DNA from 3 places in the Streptomyces diastaticus subsp. diastaticus genome. Region 1 is predicted to be linked to each of the others. Evidence: riboswitches for the same ligand, from Rfam matches in the RefSeq annotation. Region 1 holds a riboswitch; each other region holds the start of a gene.
What was found. A riboswitch is a leader RNA that binds a small molecule or an ion and turns the genes downstream of it on or off. The one in region 1 is predicted to bind cobalamin.
Positions count from the first base shown of each region.

Region 1 (4,353 bases):
ACGTCGGCAAGAGCAACCATCACGGCCACGGGCTCACCCCGGCCGGGAAGAAGGTCTTCGACAAGCCGCTGCCCAACAGCGAACCGAAACTGCGGGCCGTTCTCGACAAGCTGACCGCGAAGTTCGGCACCGTGTTGGTGATCGTGGACCAGCCCGCCTCGATCGGCGCCCTCCCGCTGACCGTGGCCCGGGACGCGGGCTGCCAGGTCGCCTACCTGCCCGGACTCGCCATGCGGCGGATCGCCGACCTCTACCCGGGCGAGGCCAAGACCGACGCCAAGGACGCGGCGGTGATCGCGGACGCGGCCCGGACGATGCCGCACGCCCTGCGTTCCCTGGACCTTACCGATGAGATCACCGCCGAGCTGACCGTGCTCGTCGGCTTCGACCAGGACCTCGCGGCCGAGGCCACCCGCACCAGCAACCGGATACGCGGCCTGCTCACTCAGTTCCATCCCAGCCTGGAACGTGTTCTGGGCCCGCGCCTCGACCACCAGGCCGTCACCTGGCTCCTGGAGCGTCACGGCTCCCCGGCCGCCCTGCGCAAAGCCGGCCGCCGCAGACTCGTCGAACTGATCCGGCCCAAGGCGCCGCGCATGGCCCAGCGGCTGATCGACGACATCTTCGAGGCCCTCGACGAACAGACCGTCGTCGTCCCGGGCACCGGCACCCTCGATATCGTCGTGCCCTCCCTGGCCGCCTCGCTCGCCGCCGTCCACACCCAGCGCAGGGCGATGGAAGCCCAGATCAACACGCTGCTGGAGGCCCACCCTCTTTCCCCGGTCCTGACGTCGATGCCCGGCGTCGGCGTCAGGACCGCCGCTGTCCTGCTGGTCACCGTCGGCGACGGCACCAGCTTCCCCACCGCTGCCCACCTGGCCTCCTACGCCGGCCTCGCCCCCACCACGAAGCAGTCGGGAACCTCGATCCACGGCGAACACGCACCCCGAGGCGGCAATCGGCAACTCAAACGGGCGATGTTCCTGTCCGCCTTCGCCTGCATGAACGCCGATCCCGTCTCTCGCGCCTACTACGACCGCCAGCGAGCCCGCGGCAAGACCCACACCCAGGCCCTCCTCCGCCTCGCCCGCCAGCGCATCAGCGTCCTGTTCGCCATGCTCCGCGACGGCACCTTCTACCAATCCCGGACACCGAAGGACGTTGAACTCGCCGCATAACCCCACCATCACGAACCACCCCAAACCCGGCAGGGATGCCTTGACGAACGACATAGAGGCACCCCCCGGTTCTAGATGTAGTGTTGGCGATGCTGGTGGTTCGCCGGGCACTGCTGTGTTCGGCGTCGCAAGAGGGAACCCGGTGAAAGACCGGGACTGCCCCGCAGCGGTGAGTGGGAACGACCGCCGTCACAAGCACTAGGTCCGGAAGCCGGGCCCGGGAAGCGACGGCCAGTAGGGGTCTCGTACGCACGAGACACGCCCGCGAGTCCGAAGACCTGCCACCGGTGCGCACGCCGGACAGCGGTGTGCGCGCTCCGAGGCCCCGAGGGAGGGCCAGGTGGCAGACGCACGGCCCCGGGCGAGGCACACAGATTTTCCTCCGCCAGCCCGGTGTCCCGCCGAACGTCCCGCGCCGCTCCTCCCCTCCCGGTCCTCGGGCGAGGACGAGAACGAGCGAGAGGAGACGGCGGCCGATGAGCGGTCTCGTGTATTTCTCCAGCGTCTCGGAGAACACCAGACGCTTCGTGGAGAAGCTGGCCCTGCCGGCCACGCGCATCCCCCTGCACCCGCGTCGCGAGGGCATACCGCAGGTGACCGAGCCGTATGTGCTGATCACGCCGACCTACGGCGGCGGAGAACACGCGGGCGCGGTGCCCAAGCAGGTGATCCGCTTTCTGAACGTCGAGGCCAACCGGCTGCTGCTGCGCGGAGTCATCGCCTCCGGCAACACCAACTTCGGCGTCGACTACTGCCTGGCCGGCCGGGTGATCTCGGCGAAGTGCCGGGTCCCGGAGCTGTACCGATTCGAACTGCTGGGCACGGACCGCGACGTCCGCGCCGTGAGGGAAGGGCTGCAAAAATTTTGGACACGACACTCGTCAACCAGGCGGACGACGGAGCGACAGGCGGCATGAGCACCCTCACCACCGCGGTCACGGTCCCCGCGGCGCAGCGCGAGTCGGTCGGCACGCGCAAGGACTACCACGCGCTGAACGCCATGCTGAACATGTACGACTGCGACGGCAACATCCAGTTCGGCCAGGACCGCGAAGCCGTACGGCAGTACTTCCTCCAGCATGTGAACCCGAACACCGTGCAGTTCGGGTCGCTCAAGGAGAAGATCGACTACCTGATCGCGAACGACTACTACGAGGAAGCCCCGATCCGGCGCTACCGCTGGGAGTTCCTGGAGGACCTCTACCGGCGGGCGTACGCGCACGAGCACCGCTTCCGCACCTTCCTCGGGGCGTTCAAGTACTACACGTCGTACACGCTCAAGGCCTTCGACGGTTCCCGATACCTGGAACGCTACGAGGACCGAGTCGTCGCCACCGCCCTGTTCCTGGGCGCCGGCGACGAGACGCTGGCCTCCCGGCTGGTCGACGAGATGATGACCGGCCGTTTCCAGCCGGCCACCCCGACCTTCCTCAACGCGGGCAAGGCCCAGCGCGGCGAACTGGTCTCCTGCTTCCTGCTGCGTGTCGAGGACAACCTGGAGTCCATCGGGCGCGGCATCAACTCGGCGCTCCAGCTCTCCAAGCGCGGCGGCGGCGTGGCGCTTCTGCTGACGAACCTGCGCGAGCAGGGGGCGCCGATCAAGAAGATCGAGAACCAGTCCTCCGGTGTCGTCCCGGTGATGAAGCTCCTGGAGGACTCCTTCTCCTACGCCAACCAGCTCGGTGCGCGGCAGGGTGCGGGCGCGGTGTACCTCCACGCCCACCACCCAGACATCATGCGGTTCCTGGACACCAAGCGGGAGAACGCGGACGAGAAGATCCGTATCAAGACCCTGTCTCTAGGCGTGGTCGTCCCGGACATCACGTTCGAGCTCGCCAAGCGCAACGAGGACATGCGCCTGTTCTCGCCCTACGACGTGGAGCGCGAGTACGGCATGCCGCTGGCCGACCTGTCGGTGAGCGAGCACTACGACGAGATGGTCGCCAACCCGCGCATCCGCAAGACCACGCTCAGTGCCCGCGAGTTCTTCAAGACCGTCGCGGAGCTGCAGTTCGAGTCCGGCTACCCGTACCTGCTGTTCGAGGACACGGTGAACCGGGCCAACCCGATCCCGGGCTGGATCAACATGTCCAACCTGTGCTCGGAGATCCTCCAGGTCAACACCCCCAGCACCTACGACGCCTCGCTCGGCTACGAGACGGTCGGCCGGGACATCTCCTGCAACCTCGGCTCACTGAACATCGCCGCCGCGATGGCCTCCCCCGACCTCGGCGCGACGGTCGAGACGGCGGTGCGCGGACTCACCTCCGTCTCCGACCAGTCGAACATCGACGCGGTGCCGTCCGTGGCGCACGGCAACGACCTGTCCCACTCCATCGGCCTCGGCCAGATGAACCTGCACGGCTACCTCGCCTCGCAGCGCATCCACTACGGCAGCGAGGAGGGCGTCGACTTCACCGACATGTACTTCTACGCGGTCGCCTTCCACGCCCTGCGCGCGTCGAACCGGATCGCGATCGAGCGCGGCACCGCCTTCGACGGCTTCGAGGCCACGGCGTACGCGGACGGCTCGTACTTCGACAAGTACACCGAGCGGGTCTGGGAGCCGGCCACCGAGCGGGTACGGAAGCTGTTCGCCGACGCGGGGATCGCCCTGCCCACGCAGGCCGACTGGCGCGAGCTGAAGGAGTCCGTGCGGGAGCACGGCATCTACAACCAGTACCTTCAGGCCGTACCGCCCACCGGATCCATCAGCTACATCAACGACTCGACCGCCTCCATCCACCCGATCGCCTCCAAGGTGGAGATCCGCAAGGAGGGCAAGCTCGGCCGCGTCTACTACCCGGCGCCGCACATGGACAACGACAACCTGGAGTACTTCCAGGACGCGTACGAGATCGGCTACGAGAAGATCATCGACACCTACGCGGCGGCCACCCAGCACGTCGACCAGGGCCTGAGTTGCACCCTCTTCTTCCGGGACACCGCCACCACCCGCGACCTGAACAAGGCGCAGATCCCCGCCTGGCGCAAGGGCATCAAGACCCTCTACTACATCCGGCTGCGCCAGGAGGCCCTCGAAGGCACCGAGATCGAGAACTGCCTGTCCTGCACCCTGTGACCCCGCCCTCCCCCACCTTCTGGAAGCACGCACCATGACCACGACTCCCCCTGCACCGACCGAGCTGTCGGTCACGCCGCCCTCCTACCGTCA
Region 1 covers NZ_BLLN01000005.1:38,804-43,156, forward strand. The annotation lists gene Sdia_RS18035 (IS110 family RNA-guided transposase) at 1-1,178, shown strand, start outside; cobalamin riboswitch at 1,257-1,478, shown strand; gene nrdI (class Ib ribonucleoside-diphosphate reductase assembly flavoprotein NrdI) at 1,655-2,095, shown strand; gene nrdE (class 1b ribonucleoside-diphosphate reductase subunit alpha) at 2,092-4,260, shown strand; gene nrdF (class 1b ribonucleoside-diphosphate reductase subunit beta) at 4,295-4,353, shown strand, end outside.

Region 2 (4,353 bases), 510 kb from region 1:
CAGGGTGTCCAGGCAGGCGGTGAACGCCTCCCGGTCGGCCTGGGTCGGCAGCAGCCGGTAACGGTCCAGGCCGTCCTGATAGGCGTTGACCAGGAGCAGGTCGTTGATCTTCGCCGCCCTCCGCTCCTCCCCGCGGCCACGGAACTGGTCGCGCAGAGCGGTGAAGGCGAGCATGAGTGTGGTCATCCGCTGCTGGCCGTCGACCACGAGCCAGCGCCGCATGCCCCCGGCCGCGACCCGCTCGGGAGCCAGCACCACCGACCCGAGGAAGTGCCCGCCGGCAGCGCCGCCCTGCTGCCGGTCCTCGACGGTCTCGAGCACGTCGGCCCACAACTGTCGCAGCTCTTCCCGCTGCCAGCTGTACGTGCGCTGGTACAGGGGGACCTGGAACTGCTGCTCCCCCTGGACGAGCTTGCTGAACGTGGTTTCCTGAGCGTGCACGCGCGTACCCTCCCCGACCGATGCGCCGAGGCGCCATTCTCGCCCACGGCGCGAGGTGATCGACCGGAACGCCCGCACGCGTCACCTCTCCGGTGCGCCCCTCGCCAGGACGCAGTCGCCGCACGGGGAGCCGTTCGGCGCGAGGTGGTAGAGGCAGCAACTGCGGCGGCGGAAGGCGAAGCCGGGGGTGGTGAGCGTGCCGGTTCCCGCCAGGTGTCCGGTAACCAGGAGCCTGGTCGTGAGGGCGGTGAGCGGGCCGTGCGCTCCGGGGCGGGCCGTCAGCACGGCGCGGGCTGCTTCGGCGAGCGCCGAGGCGGAGTTGCCGTCCAGCAGGCGCGGAGCGATCTTGACGCGCAGACCGTCGGCCAGGCCCAGCAGGTGCGACGCCGCCTGCGCGTACAGGGCGTCGGCGGCGGTGGCGTCCAGGCTGTCGACGCGCCAGCCGGCCGGACGCGGCAGCCGCAGCGCGGGGCCCTCGTCGGCCCGCTGGAGTTCCGTGAGGTCCAGCACGATGCCGTGCAGCACGGCGGTGGCCAGGAGTGGCGACCAGAGGCGGGCCGCGTGGCCGAGCTGGGCGATGGAGACGCCGACGCGCGGCTCCCGGGTGCGGTGGCGGCGCGCCACGGCAGCGACGAGGTCGGTGCATCCGGCGGCGTGGGAACGGGCGAGCGGATGCCAGCCCTCGTTCGGACCGCCGGCCCGCAGGACGAAGAAGCCGCCGAGCCCGGCCACTTCGGCCAGTGCGGCGGTGACAGCGCCGGCCGGGGCCCGGGCGTCGGCGGGCAGGCCCGACGCGAGCGGGTACGCGCCGGGCCGCCCGCCCTGGCCTGTCAACGGGCCGTTCGCCGTCGCGGTGGCGTGACGGTGTGGAGGTCGAGGATGTCCGGCAGGGGAGCCACGCCGGGGCCGCCGGCGCGTGCCCAGGCGGCGATGTCCTCGGTGGCCTCAGGGTCGTTGACCAGTCCCAGCCAGACGGGCCGGGCGCCGTTCGCCCGGCCCTGCGCGGAAGGCTGGACCACGACGACGTTGGCCTGCTCGCACACGTCGAGGCAGTCGGAGACCCGTACCGGCACCTGGGCACGCAGCCGCGCGGTCTGGGCGGCGTGGTCGATTCCGGGCACCTTCGCGGTACCGCAGCAGCAGTCGCGGCAGACCACGACCCGGCAGGGGGCCGGTTCCCGGCTGGGCGGGACGGTGGCGGCGGGCATACGGCATCGTTCCTCTCTCCGGGGAGATCCGCCCCGGGGTGGTGTCGAGGAGGCGACCGCGTGAGTCTCCTGGCTCTCGGGTCGTCGCCCACCCCGCGCCTTCCCACCCGGTCAGGGCAGTGGTCGTGTGCGGGGCTCGCTCGCCGATCACAGTGGCGGGACCGCGCCGGATTTCCACCGGCTTCCTCGTTCCGCCGTCGCCTTTCTGCGCCTCATCCTTCCATCCCGGCCGGTCCGCCGTCCGCCGGGGGACGTAGGTGAGTGCGCGGCCGCCGGGGTACACGCCGGAGCGGTGCGAGGACGCCTCGCCGGAAACAGCCAGGGGCTGCGCGGACGGGCTCTCCCGGACCACTCGCTCCCGGGTGGTTCATGGCGACATGTCAACCGACCATGATCCCTCACCCGAGGTCGGTCGAGGACAACTCCCTGGCGGCCTCACACACGGCACCGGCGGTCACCGGACGGCCCCCGAGCGGAACGCGCGAGCGCTGACAGCCGTCCCGCGCGACGACGACGGGCGAAGGGGCGGGCGGACTCCCTTACGCTCTGACCGGAGGTGGGAATGTGGATGCCGGAACGGTGGCTTTACGGGTGGGGTCGGCTGCGATCACCCCGTTGGTCAGGAAACTCTTCCGGAAGGAGCAGCCAGGCGCGGGCCTGGTGGCCGAACCGGTGCGGATCGGTTCGCTGGTCTCCTTCCGGGGTGAGAAGCGCGCACTGACCGTCGACGATCTCGAGAAGCTGGTGTGGCGGCTGCTGGAGCGAGCGGTGGCAGCGGCTGGACCTCATGACACTCCCGCGCCCGGCGAACACGAGGCCGTGGTCCGGTCCCTGGCGCTCTCCCTGTACCGGCTCGGTGACCTGGAGATGGACGACGTCCAGGCCGTGGCGCTCGGGCCTGAGAAGCTGGCGGCCACTCTGAGCGCGAGGCCACACGACCTTCTGTCCGAGGATGCCGATCAGCTCCACGACCAGTTGCTCCAGGTGGCCTGCCTGCACATCATCGACTTCTTCACCAGGCGTTCCACGTTCGTGGCCCGCACTTTGGTGGAGGAGGCCCGACAGACCCGGCGCCTGGTCGAGGCCATCGACTCACTCACGCAACGTCTCCCCACCCGGTACACCGAGGACGCCGGCTTCGAGGAGCGCTATCGGCGGCACCTGGTCCAGCGGCACGGGCGCCTCACCGTCTTCGGCATCGAGGTGGACGACGACTGGCCCTTGGACGACGCCTACTTGAGCCTGGAGGCGGTGGACGGCAAGACGCAGCGGACGGATACCGAAGCCTCAGCCGATCACGGCCGGCCGGCCGACCGGCCAGAGCGGGCCGAGCAGGCTCTCGCGGGCAGGGAGAGGGTGTTGCTGCGCGGTGTCGCCGGTGCCGGCAAGACCACTCTTGTGCAGTGGCTGGCCGTCACCACCGCTGAACGCCGCCCCAGCAGAGACCTGGCCCACCTCTTCGGACGCGTGCCGTTCGTCCTGCCCTTGCGCTCTCTCACCCGTGCGGGGCGGGAACTCCCCACTCCCTCCGACTTCCTGACAGCGGTCGGGTGTCCGCACACGGCGCCGTCCGGGTGGGCGGAGCGCGTCCTCACCGCCGGGCGCGCCCTGCTTCTGGTGGACGGCATCGACGAGGTACCGGAATCGCAGCGGGACGGCACGCGCCGATGGCTGCGCGACCTGCTCCGCGAGTTCCCCGGCAACGTCTGGCTGGTGACCGCACGGCCCTCGGCGGTCCGCGAGAACTGGCTGGGCGCCGACGAGTTCCACGAACTCTCCCTGACGCCGATGAACGGTGAGGACGTCACCACCTTCATCAACCGCTGGCATGCCGCAGCCGGAAACGCTCAGGAGGAGGCCGACCGCCTGATCGCGACCGTCCGCAGCAGGCAGGACCTCTCAAGGCTGGCGACCAACCCCCTGATGTGCGCCCTGATCTGCGCCCTGCACCGGACCAGCCGAGGCTTTCTGCCCCGAGGACGCGAGGAGTTGTACGAGGCGGGTCTACGCATGCTGCTGGAACGGCGCGACCTGCAGCGGAGCATCGACGACGGCGTGCAGATGGATTACAGGTCCCAGGTTCTGCTTCTGGAAAGGCTGGCCTACTGGCTGATCCGCAACGGCCACTCCCAGATGGACCGGGAGGACGCCATCGCTCTCATCGACCAGACCCTGCCCGCCATGAACCGCGCGGTGGTCACCGCGTCCTCCGCCGAGGAGGTGTACCGGCGTCTGCTGACCCGCTCCGGCCTGCTCCGTGAGCCCGCCGAGGGTGTGGTCGACTTCGTGCACCGCACCTTCCAGGACTATCTCGCTGCCAGGGCCGTCATCGAACACCGCGACTTCTCCCTCCTCGTACGCAACGCCCACCTGGACCAGTGGGAGGACGTCGTCCGCATGGCCGTCGCACACGGCAGGCCCCACGAACGCGGGCGCCTGCTCACCCAGTTGCTCAGGCGCGGTGACAAGGTGGGCCGACACCGTGTCCGGCTGCATCTTCTCGCCGCCGCCTGCCTGGAACACGCCACCGAACTGGATCCAGAAGTGCGCCAGGAGGTGGAACTGCGCGCGGCAGCTCTTTTGCCGCCCAGGACCTACAGCGAGGCGAAGGCGCTGGCCGAGGTGGGGCATGTGACCCTGGAACTCCTCCCGGGCCCGGAGGGGCTGACCGAGCACGAGGCGGCGGCCGTCGTCTGCGCGGCCG
Region 2 covers NZ_BLLN01000005.1:548,999-553,351, forward strand. The annotation lists gene Sdia_RS20005 (GmrSD restriction endonuclease domain-containing protein) at 1-441, opposite strand, end outside; gene Sdia_RS20010 ((2Fe-2S)-binding protein) at 523-1,227, opposite strand; gene Sdia_RS20015 (hypothetical protein) at 1,272-1,649, opposite strand; cobalamin riboswitch at 1,713-1,836, opposite strand; gene Sdia_RS20020 (NACHT domain-containing protein) at 2,241-4,353, shown strand, end outside.
Region 2: it holds a riboswitch for cobalamin, as region 1 does, so the genes downstream of both, Sdia_RS20015 (hypothetical protein) here and nrdI (class Ib ribonucleoside-diphosphate reductase assembly flavoprotein NrdI) in region 1, are expected to answer to the same signal.

Region 3 (4,353 bases), 2.1 Mb from region 1:
CGCCAACCAGTTGCTGGCCGCCGTCGCGCTCGCCGTCTGCACCACGCTGCTGATCAAGTCGGGCCGCCTCAAGTGGGCCTGGGTGACGGGTGTCCCGCTCGTCTGGGACGTGGCGGTCACGCTCACCGCGAGCTGGCAGAAGGTCTTCTCGGACAACCCGGCCATCGGCTTCTTCGCCCAGCGCGCCAAGTACCAGGACGGCATCGACGCGGGCGAGGTGCTGGCTCCGGCCAAGTCGATGAGCGACATGCACACCGTGGTGACCAACTCCACCGTGGACGGAGTCCTGTCGATCGTCTTCGCGGTGCTGATCATCATCGTCCTGGTCGACGCGGGCCGCGTCAGCTACAACGCGATCCGCAGGCCCGAGTCGGTCAAGATGGCCGAGGCGCCCTTCGAGCAGTCGAAGATCGTCGCCCCGGCGGGGATGTTCCCCACCGCCGAGGAGAAGGCCGAACTGGCCCTGGTCGGCGCCGGGGCCCCCGTCTCGGCCGACGACGGCGCCGGCGACGCCCCCGCCGGGCAGGGCGGCGGCAAGGCATGAGCGGCGAGGCGGCCCACCGCCCCGGCCGCCTTGGCGTCCTGGCGCACCGCCTGCGCGCCGGCGCGCGCTGGATCGGCTGGTACGTCCGGGAGGTGTCGGGCGAGACGGCGTACGAGAAGTACGCCGCGCACCTCCGGCGCCACGACCCGGACGCCGAGGTGATGACCCGCAGGCAGTTCGAACGCAGCCGCATGGACGCCCGCGAGGCGGATCCACGGGACGGATTCCGCTGCTGCTGACCGCACGGCGAAGCCGCCGGCCCTCCCGGGGTCGGCGGCTTCGCCGTTTCCCGGCCTGACCGGGGCGGTACGCGCGAAGGCCCGGCGGACGGTCCGGCCGGTCTCCGGCGAGGGGGCACGGCCTCGGGCCCGGACCGGGGCGGGCCCTTTCGACGGCACCGGGCCGGCTCCCCTCGTCTGGGCCGGCTCACGCCCCCGGCCAGGACCGTGCCGCACCGCCGGCGCCCCACGTCCACCGCCCGAACCGAGTCGTCCCCTCGTCCAGCCCGGACCGCGTCGCACCGCCCTGTCGCCGGCCTCGCCCTCGGGTACCGTCACGCGGCCCCTGGCACCCGGGCCCGGAGCCCGTGCGCGTACGCTCTCCGAGGCCGTCGCGCCGCTTCACGCGCTTCCGGGAGGCGTCCCGCGCGGGCTCTACCGGAAGGCGCCGCCCAGGGCCTTCCCGGTGCTGCTCCCGGGCCCTTCCGGCGGGCGTCCGGGCCCTGTCCGAGGGGTCCTCCGCCCGGTTCGGGCATCCGGTACGGGTGGGTCGAATGGCCCACCTCACGGCACACCCGACACAAGATATGGGGCCGCTTCCCGAGCGCGGCACAAGATGTATGCTCATGCTCGCTGTCGCCGCAGGGGAATCCGGTGGAAGTCCGGAACTGTCCCGCAACGGTGTGTTGGTGCGCTTCTGCGCGCCCGCGAGTCCGAGGACCTGCCGACGGCGCACCCCGGCCGTCCGGCCCGGGTGCCGATGTCGTCCGGGCCTCGTGGAATGGGCTCGCGGACGCGTGCGGAGCCGTGTGCCCCAGAGCCCGGCCGCCCGTCGTATCCGCTGCCCTCCGCGTGGCTCCGTGCCGAGCGAGGGAGAGCTTCATGACCATCGCGCCAGCCGATCCGTCGACGGCCGAGGTGCGGGCCGAGGAGATCCAGGGCCCCGGGGGCGCGCTGCTGCGTACCCTCACCGACCTCACCGCGGATCTCCCCGACACCGACCCCGGCCGGGTCGCCGCCGCCGCGCTCCGGGGCCGCAACGCCGCCTCGGACGAGGCCGAGCTGCGGTCCCTCGCGACGGAGGCCGCCGCCGGTCTGATCTCCGAGGACCCCGCCTACTCGCGGCTCGCCGCCCGCCTGCTGACCCGCACCATCGCCGAGGAGGCCGCGGGCCAGGGCGTCACCGCCTTCACCGAGTCGGTCGCCACCGGCCACCGCGAGGGCCTGATCGCGGACCGCACCGCCGCTTTCGTGACCGCGCACGCCGAGCGGCTCGACGCCCTGGTCGATCCGGCGGCCGACGACCGCTTCGGCTACTTCGGCCTGCGCACCGTGCACAGCCGCTACCTGCTGCGCCACCCGCACACCCGCCAGGTCATCGAGACACCCCAGCACTTCATGCTGCGCGTCGCCTGCGGACTCGCCGCGGACGAGTCGGTCCAGGCCCTCGACGAGGTCGCCTCGCTCTACCGGCTGATGAGTGCCCTCTCCTACCTGCCCTCCTCCCCCACCCTCTTCAACTCCGGCACCCGGCACCCGCAGATGTCCTCCTGCTACCTGCTGGACTCCCCCAAGGACGAGCTGGAGTCGATCTACGACCGGTACCACCAGGTCGCCCGGCTCTCCAAGCACGCCGGCGGCATCGGCCTGGCCTACTCCCGCATCCGCGCCCGGGGTTCGCTGATCCGCGGTACCAACGGGCACTCCAACGGCATCGTGCCGTTCCTCAACACGCTCGACGCCTCGGTGGCCGCCGTCAACCAGGGCGGCCGGCGCAAGGGCGCGGCCGCGGTCTACCTGGAGACCTGGCACGCCGACATCGAGGAGTTCCTGGAGCTGCGCGACAACACCGGGGAGGACGCCCGGCGCACCCACAACCTCAACCTCGCGCACTGGATCCCCGACGAGTTCATGCGCCGGGTCGACGCCGACGCCGACTGGTCGCTCTTCTCCCCCTCGGACGTCCCCGAGCTGACCGACCTGTGGGGGGCGGCCTTCGACGCGGCCTACCGCGCGGCCGAGGCCGCGGGACTCGCCAAGCGGACCATCCCGGCGCGTGAGCTGTACGGCCGGATGATGCGCACCCTCGCCCAGACCGGCAACGGCTGGATGACCTTCAAGGACGCCTCCAACCGCACCGCCAACCAGACGGCGCTGCCCGGCCACACCGTGCACTCCTCGAACCTCTGCACCGAGATCCTGGAGGTCACCGACGACGGTGAGACGGCCGTCTGCAACCTCGGCTCGGTCAACCTCGGCGCCTTCGTCACCGGCGGCGCCCTCGACTGGGAGCGGCTGGACGAGGCGGTGCGCACCGCCGTGGTCTTCCTCGACCGCGTGGTCGACATCAACTTCTACCCGACCGAGCAGGCCGAGCGCTCCAACTCCCGCTGGCGGCCGGTGGGCCTGGGAGCCATGGGCCTCCAGGACGTCTTCTTCCAGCTCCGGCTCCCCTTCGACTCCCCCGAGGCCCGCCGGCTCTCCACCCGGATCGCCGAGCGCATCATGCTCACCGCGTACGAGACCTCCTGCGAACTCGCCGAGAGGAACGGGCCGCTGCCCAACTGGGACCGCACCCGCACCGCTCAGGGTGTGCTCCATCCGGACCACTACGACACCGACCTGGCCTGGCCACAGCGGTGGGAGGCGCTGCGCGCCCGGGTCGCGCGGAGCGGCATGCGCAACGCGCTGCTCCTCGCGATCGCCCCGACGGCCACCATCGCCTCGATCGCCGGTGTCTACGAGTGCATCGAGCCGCAGGTCTCCAACCTCTTCAAGCGCGAGACCCTCAGCGGCGAGTTCCTCCAGGTCAACTCCTACCTGGTCGAGGACCTGAAGCGGCTCGGCGTCTGGGACGCGCGGACCCGCGAGGCGCTGCGCGAGGCCAGCGGTTCGGTGCAGGGCTTCGCCTGGGTGCCCGAGGAGCTGCGTGCGCTGTACCGCACCGCGTGGGAACTGCCGCAGCGCGGCCTGATCGACATGGCGGCCGCCCGGACCCCGTTCCTGGACCAGAGCCAGTCGCTGAACCTGTTCATGGAGACGCCCACCATCGGCAAGCTCAGCTCGATGTACGCGTACGCCTGGAAGAAGGGGCTGAAGACCACGTACTACCTGCGGTCCCGTCCGGCCACGCGGATCGCCCGCGCCGCCGGCGGCTCCGCCACCGCCACCGTCCCGGCGCAGGCGGCCCCCGAAGCGGATGCCGTCGCCTGCTCCCTGGAGAACCCCGAGTCCTGCGAGGCATGCCAGTAATGACCACCCCCGACACCACCCCGGCAGCGAACGCGCACACCGTGGGCACGGCGAAGAACCTGCTCGACCCCGGCTTCGAGCTGACCCTGCGTCCCATGCGGTACCCCGACTTCTACGAACGCTACCGGGACGCGATCAAGAACACCTGGACCGTCGAGGAGGTCGACCTCCACTCCGACGTGGCCGACCTGGCGAAGCTCTCCCCGGGGGAGCAGCACCTGATCGGGCGGCTGGTCGCGTTCTTCGCCACGGGTGACTCGATCGTCGCCAACAACCTCGTGCTCACCCTGTACAAGCACATCAACTCCCCCGAGGCGCGGCTCTACCTGAGCCGGCAGC
Region 3 covers NZ_BLLN01000005.1:2,095,902-2,100,254, forward strand. The annotation lists gene Sdia_RS26370 (carbon starvation CstA family protein) at 1-544, shown strand, start outside; gene Sdia_RS26375 (YbdD/YjiX family protein) at 541-783, shown strand; cobalamin riboswitch at 1,383-1,505, shown strand; gene Sdia_RS26380 (ribonucleoside-diphosphate reductase subunit alpha) at 1,645-4,014, shown strand; gene Sdia_RS26385 (ribonucleotide-diphosphate reductase subunit beta) at 4,014-4,353, shown strand, end outside.
Region 3: it holds a riboswitch for cobalamin, as region 1 does, so the genes downstream of both, Sdia_RS26380 (ribonucleoside-diphosphate reductase subunit alpha) here and nrdI (class Ib ribonucleoside-diphosphate reductase assembly flavoprotein NrdI) in region 1, are expected to answer to the same signal.